DNA from 2 places in the Bradyrhizobium sp. Leaf396 genome. Region 2 is predicted to be linked to the other one. Evidence: predicted binding sites of a transcription regulator. Region 2 holds the regulator's gene; the other holds the start of a gene.
What was found. The regulator PhoB, encoded in region 2, activates phosphate uptake and scavenging genes when phosphate is short. The targets are predictions, from matches to a motif close to TGTCATNNANCTGTCAT.
Positions count from the first base shown of each region.

Region 1: a site for PhoB is predicted at 1,653-1,669, ahead of ASG57_RS29840 (DUF2794 domain-containing protein). Genes of this name have one in related genera too.

Region 1 covers NZ_LMQJ01000056.1:51,981-55,346, reverse strand. The annotation lists gene ASG57_RS29855 (DUF1223 domain-containing protein) at 1-130, shown strand, start outside; one part of gene ASG57_RS29850 (IS630 family transposase) at 468-1,079, opposite strand; one part of gene ASG57_RS29850 (IS630 family transposase) at 1,081-1,416, opposite strand; gene ASG57_RS29840 (DUF2794 domain-containing protein) at 1,734-2,105, shown strand; gene ASG57_RS29835 (GNAT family N-acetyltransferase) at 2,184-2,714, opposite strand; gene ASG57_RS29830 (Bax inhibitor-1/YccA family protein) at 2,938-3,366, opposite strand, start outside.
Region 2 covers NZ_LMQJ01000034.1:123,995-127,360, forward strand. The annotation lists gene ASG57_RS25315 (aspartate aminotransferase family protein) at 1-409, opposite strand, end outside; gene ASG57_RS25320 (GcrA family cell cycle regulator) at 867-1,379, shown strand; gene phoB (phosphate regulon transcriptional regulator PhoB) at 1,640-2,347, opposite strand; gene phoU (phosphate signaling complex protein PhoU) at 2,370-3,086, opposite strand; gene pstB (phosphate ABC transporter ATP-binding protein PstB) at 3,098-3,366, opposite strand, start outside.

The sequences.
Region 1 (3,366 bases), on a different contig from region 2:
GGAAAGTTGGACGGTGCCGATCGAGAACCTCACCCGCGACGGCGTCGACGGCGCGGTGGTCTATGTCCAGGACGGCAGCCGCGAAAAGCCCGGCCCGATGCTGGGCGCGGCGTACACCTCGCTGCATTGAAGCCGGCAGAACGTCTCGGTAATTGGCGTCATTTCGGGGTGCGCGAAGCGCTGGCCCGAAATCCATTCATTCATCGCACGAGTCGAGAAATGGATTCTCAGACGCGCAATTGCGCATCATAGTTCGCGCCGAGAGGCGCGCTCCGGAACGACAGCGGCCGGAAACATCCCGACACAAACAAAAAAGGACCAACTTGCGCTGGTCCCTCCTTGCCGTGCGTACAGACCCGATCCTGTTCGACCCCGGGGGGCTGGGGGCTGAGGAATCCGGAACCGAAAGGACCGGGTCAACGCACGCGAATCTTCTCGCAATTCAGGGCGGCAGTCGCTATAGCGTTTCACATTTTGATTGAAGCATAACCGGCGCTGAGGAAGTAGTTGGCGCATTCGCGAGGCTGGATGTCCTGGACGAGGTGACCGATATGGCGCCAGGTCTCCTCGATGGTGCGCTTCTGAGCTTGCCGCATCCAGTGTTTGATCTTGGAGAAGGCCTGTTCGATCGGGTTGAGATCGGGCGAGTATGGCGGCAGGTACCAGAGCCTGGCGCCAGCCGCCTTGATCATCTGCCTGACCGCTTTCGACTTGTGGCTTCCGAGATTGTCGAGAATGACGATGTCGCCTTCGCGCAGGGTTGGCAGGAGAATGTGCTTCACGTAGCCACGGAAGCATTCACCGTTGATCGGGCCATCGAAGACGCAGGGTGCCGTGAGTTGGTCATGGCGGAGCGCGCCGAGGAATGTGAGGGTACGCCAGTGACCATGCGGAGCGAAGCCGCGCAGGCGCGCCCCTTTGGGTCCCCAGCCCCGCAAGGGGGCCATGTTGGTCTTGATCCAGGTCTCATCGATGAAGACGAGTCGGCTCGGATCGAGCCCGGCCTGCCAGGATCGCCAACGCAAACGCCTACGAGAGACGTCGGCGCGCGCCTGTTCGAGCGCGAACAGTGTTTTTTTTGAACCGCAGCCCTTCCCGGCGCAGGAACAGCCAGACCGCGTTATGTGAGACCTTGACCCCACGGGCTGCCAGTTCCGCCTTCAGACCATGCAGCGTCAGGTGTGGCGTCTGCGTGATCCGCTCGACGATGAAGGCGCGGTGCAGATCAAGCACAGGCTTGCGGTGACCGCCCATCTTGCCAGGCGCTACCGAGCCGGTCGCTCGATAACGCTGCGACCACTTCACAACTGACGAGACCGCAACGCCAAACCGGTCTGCCACAGATCGGCAGCTCTCACCTTTGGCAACAGCGGATACCGCGCGCTTACGCAAATCGTTCGAAATTGGTCGGACCATCGGATGCTGGCCTCCAGCCCAGCCAGCATCTTGAATCATATTCGCCCCAGATCCGGAATCCCTTCCGATTCAATAAATCCGTGAACCGCTCTAGGCGGAAAAGCGGCGACACTATGATTCCTGCTAACGATCCCGTGACGGTTTGCCGCGACAGAGTTCCACCACTGCGTGTGTCTCGATGCACAGCCGATTCGACGGGTTGAGGGGAACCCCTTGCGGCCACGAACGGTTGGCGCGATCATGCAATCGTCATGAACGCGGTTCCCGGGGGCGGTCTTCGCGGACGCGGTCATTGCTGGCGATGAGGAGGCGCTTCCATGAGCCTGATGTCGGAGGATGCCGATCCGAGCGAGCAGCGCGCGGCGGCGCGCCCCGCCGCCCTGAATGCGCAGGCAAACCGGGTGACGTTCAACCGGCTCGAGCTGCACCGGATTCTCAATCTCTACGGTCGCATGGTCGCGGATGGCGAATGGCGCGACTACGCGATCGACTTCCTGAAGGATCGCGCCGTGTTCTCGGTCTATCGCCGTGCCTCGGAAGTGCCGATCTACCGCATCGAGAAGGACCCGCGCCTCGCGCGCAAGCAGGGCATGTACAGCGTGATCTCGGCGACCGGGCTCATCCTGCGCCGCGGCCATGAGCTGGAGCGCGTGCTGCTGGTGATCGATCGCAAGCTCGCGGTGGTGTGACGACCTCTGCCCGTCATTCCGGGACGCGACGAAGTCGCGAGAGCTCGCGCGGCGCGTGCCCCGGAAGGACGGGAGCCGTTACGTCACCGGCACGGTGCTTGCCCCCTCGCCGAGGTCGCGCTGCATCATCACGGTATCCAGCCAACGGCCGAATTTCAGCCCGACATTTGGATGGGTGCCGATCATCTTGAAGCCGCTCTTGGTGTGAACGCCGATCGAGCCGGCATTGGCGGAATCGCCGATGACCGCGATCATCTGGCGGAAGCCGCGCGCCTCGCACTCGCTGATCAGCCGCTCCAGCAGCAACGAGCCGACGCCCCGGCGGTGGAAGGAGGGATCGAGATAGATCGAGTTCTCCACCGTGAAACGGTAGGCCGGCCGCGGCCGGTAGGCGCCCGCATAGGCATAGCCGGCGACGCGTCCATCGAGCATGGCGACCAGATAGGGGTAGCCGCCGTCCACCAGCGCACGATAGCGGCGCGTCATCTCGGCAAGGTCAGGAGGCTCCAGCTCGAACGTCGCCGTGCCCTCGCGGACGGCTTGCTGGTAGATCGCGGTGATGGCGGGGAGGTCGGCCTCGGCCGTGGGCCTGATTTCGGGTGCGGACATGGGGCGGAGATTAAGGCCTTGCCGCGGGCCCTGGAAGAGGCCGCACCGCCTCCACACCCGTCATTTGCGAGCGCAGCGAAGCAATCCTGGAATGCAGCCGCGGAGGGACCCTGGACGCTTCGTCGCAAGGGCTCCGCGCAATGACGGCGTTCGTGGCTGCCGCAGGCCCAAACAAAAACCCCGGCCTCTCGGCCGGGGTCCGTGTCGTTCCCTCGCCGGGCGCCTACTCGCGCTGGCCGAGGAGCTGCAGCAGCAGCGTGAACAGGTTGATGAAGTTCAGGTACAGCGACAGTGCGCCGGTGATGGCCGCACGCTCTGCGATGTCACCGCCGGCCGAGGCATAGCCGTAGATGTAGTCGTTCTTCAGCCGCTGGGTATCCCAGGCGGTGAGGCCCGAGAACACCAGCACGCCGACCACCGACACGATGAACTGCAGCATCGAGCTGGCCAGGAACAGGTTCACCAGGCTGGCGAGAACGACACCGATCAGGCCCATGAACAGGAACGAGCCCATCCCGGTGAGGTCACGCTTGGTGGTGTAGCCGTAGAGGCTCAGCGCACCGAAGGTGGCCGCGGTGATGAAGAACACCCGCACGATCGAGGTGTGCGTGAACACCAGGAAGATCGACGAGAGCGAGATGCCCATCAGCGC
Region 2 (3,366 bases):
TGCGGCCATGGAAGGCGCCCTCGAAGGTGATCATGCGATAACGATCAGGATGCCCCTTGGAGAAGTGATGGTGGCGCACCAGCTTGATCACGCCTTCCAGCGCCTCGGCGCCGGAATTGCAGAAGAACACGAAGTCCGCAAAGCTCTCGTTGCAGAGCCGGCTTGCGAGCTTCTCGCCGTCCGGGCTCTGGAACAGGTTCGACATGTGCCAGAGCTTCGTCGCCTGCTCCTGCAACGCCTTGACCAGCGCCGGATGAACATGGCCGAGCGCATTCACCGCCACGCCCGAGGTGAAATCGAGATAGCGATCTCCGTTGGTCGCGATCAGCCAGCAGCCTTCACCGCGCTCGAAACCGAGGTCGGCCCTGGCGAAAACGGGGAGCAAATGCGGCGCGGCGCTGTTAGTCATGACGTCACTTGAATGTTGCGGACGGTGTGACGCATGCATTGCGCAACGCACCATTGACCGGCCCGGAAAACGAAACGTGCCGCCTTTTAAGGGCGGCACGTGGGACTATCTTATGCTTGGCAAGACGTGTGTCAATGCCGCCCGAAAGCCCCGCGAAACGCTGAATCCGTAGTCTTGCGGTGCCGATTTTGCGGGATTTTCACCACGGAACATGTGGACGCGAGTCGGCGGACTCTTGCGCGGGAGTCACGCCATATTGTAGCGTTTGGACTGTCAGATACGACATCTCGTGCAACAGTTCTGATCCCAAGAGTCCTCATGTACCGGCGTAAACGTTCGGGCGTCTTGAGCGCGCCCGGCGAGCCTTAAGGGATTCTGGCGGCACGGGTTTTTCAAGGCTTAAGCATTCGCTGTGAAGGCCCCAGGACGGCAGGCGCGCAGCGAGGGAAAGGGTGCAATGACGGTTTTGACCTGGTCCGATGATCGCGTCGAGCAGCTGAAGAAGCTCTGGGAGGCCGGACTTTCGGCCAGCCAGATCGCGGCGGAGCTCGGCAATGTGACCCGCAATGCCGTGATCGGCAAAGTGCACCGGCTCGGCCTGTCCGGCCGCGCCAAGAGCCCTTCATCGGCAGCGCCCCGGCCGCGCAAGGCACGGCCCGCGCAGCACATGATGCGAGTCACTCGCCCCGTCGCGCGCGGCAACACCGCGCTGGCGCAGGCCTTCGAGGTCGAGGTTGAGGCTGAACCTGTTACCTACGACAACGTGGTGCCGATGAGCCAACGGCTGTCGCTACTGGAATTGAACGAGGCGACCTGTCACTGGCCGGTCGGCGATCCCTCGAGCCCGGATTTCTTCTTCTGCGGCGGCAAGGCGCTTTCCGGCCTGCCCTACTGCGCCCAGCATTCGCGCGTGGCGTATCAGCCCGCAGCAGACCGCCGGCGCGCGCCGGCGAAGCCGGGCACGCGCTGAGTTTGTCGATCTACCTGATGGCAGCCGCGACGCGATCACGGCTCCAGTAACTCGGTGTCATCCCCGCCTGGTGCGCGATTGCGCGCGAGGGGCGGGGATCCGTAGCCACAGCGCGCAATTGTCGCGCGAGATGGTCACTCCGAGTCTTCGTCAAAGCACGTTCTGTGGTTATGGACCCGGGCTCGCGCTGCGCGCGTCCCGGGATGGCGGCCAAGATCATTGCCGCATCTCGCGAAACCAACACTCGCCAGTTTAGAGCTTTACGTCTGCTCCGCCTTGGCGAACCGATCATCCAGCGCGTAGCCGGCGCCGCGGACCGTGCGGATCGGGTCCTGCTCGCGACCCAGATTGAGCAGCTTGCGCAGGCGCCCGATATGGACGTCGACGGTGCGCTCGTCGATGTAGATGTCGCGGCCCCAGACGCTGTCGAGCAGCTGTTCGCGCGAGAACACGCGGCCGGGATGCTCCAGGAAGAACTCAAGCAGGCGATATTCTGTCGGGCCGAGATCGATCGGCCGGCCCGAGCGCGCCACGCGGCGCTTGTCGCGGTCGAGCTCGATGTCGCCATAGGCGAGCACCGTCGCGAGCCGCTCGGGGCTCGCGCGCCGCAGAAGCCCCTTCACGCGCGCGAGCAGCTCCGGCACCGAGAACGGCTTGACGATGTAGTCGTCGGCGCCGGTCGCAAGCCCCCGCACCCGCTCGCTCTCCTCGCCGCGCGCGGTGAGCATGATGATCGGGAGCTGCTTGGTCTCGGGCCGCGTGCGCAGCCGCCGGCACAGCTCGATGCCCGATAGCCCAGGCAGCATCCAGTCGAGCACGATCAGATCGGGAATGTGCTCCTTGAGGCGGGTATCGGCATCGTCGCCGCGCATCACCGTCTCGACGTCATAGCCGTCGCCTTCGAGGTTGTAGCGGAGAAGCTCGGTGAGAGCTTCCTCGTCCTCAACCACCATAATGCGTGCGCCCATGGTGTCGTCGCTCCTTACGTCTTCAGGTATTCGGTATCGTGGTGGCGAAATTGGTCATGTCGCCCTTCGGCCGCTTGTCGGTGATCGCCTGCCCCTCGATCATGTAGAACACGGTCTCGGCGATGTTGGTGGCGTGGTCGCCGATCCGCTCGATGTTCTTGGCGCAGAACATCAGATGGATGCAGAACGAGATGTTGCGCGGATCCTCCATCATATAGGTGAGGAGCTCGCGGAACAGCGAGGTGCAGATCGCGTCGACCTCCTCGTCGCCCTTCCACACCGCCATTGCCGCCGGCAGATCGTGCGCGGCGTAGGCGTCCAGCACCGACTTGACCTGCTGCTGCACCAGGTCGGTCATGTGTTCCAGGCCGCGGAACAGCTTCAGCGGATGGAAATCCGTCTCCAGCGCCGCGACGCGCTTGCCCATGTTCTTGGCGAGATCGCCGATGCGCTCGAGATCGGTCGCGACGCGCATGGCGCCGACGATCTCGCGCAGGTCAACCGCCATCGGCTGGCGGCGCGCGATGGTGAGCACCGCGCGCTCCTCGATGCGCTTCTGCAGCGCATCGAGCTCGGTGTCGGTGGCGACGACGCGCTGGCCGAGCGCGACGTCGCGGCGGATCAGCGCGTCGACGGAATCGACGATCATGCGCTCGGCGATGCCGCCCATTTCGGCAACCAGGCGCGTGAGCTCCTGGAGGTCGCTGTCGAAGGCCTTTGCGGTATGTTCAGAACCCATGTTCCGTCTCCTCAGCCGAACCGGCCGGTGATGTAATCCTGCGTGCGCCGGTCGCTCGGCGACGTGAAGATCTTGCTGGTATCGTCGAACTCGATCAGCTCGCCGAGATACATGAACGCGGTCTTGTCCGAGACGCGCGCCGCTTGCTGCATGTTGTGGGTGACGATCGCGATCGTGTAGTTCTCGGACAATTCCTGGATCAGTTCCTCAACCTTCGCCGTCGAGATCGGATCGAGCGCCGAGCAGGGCTCGTCGAACAGGATCACCTCGGGCCGGACCG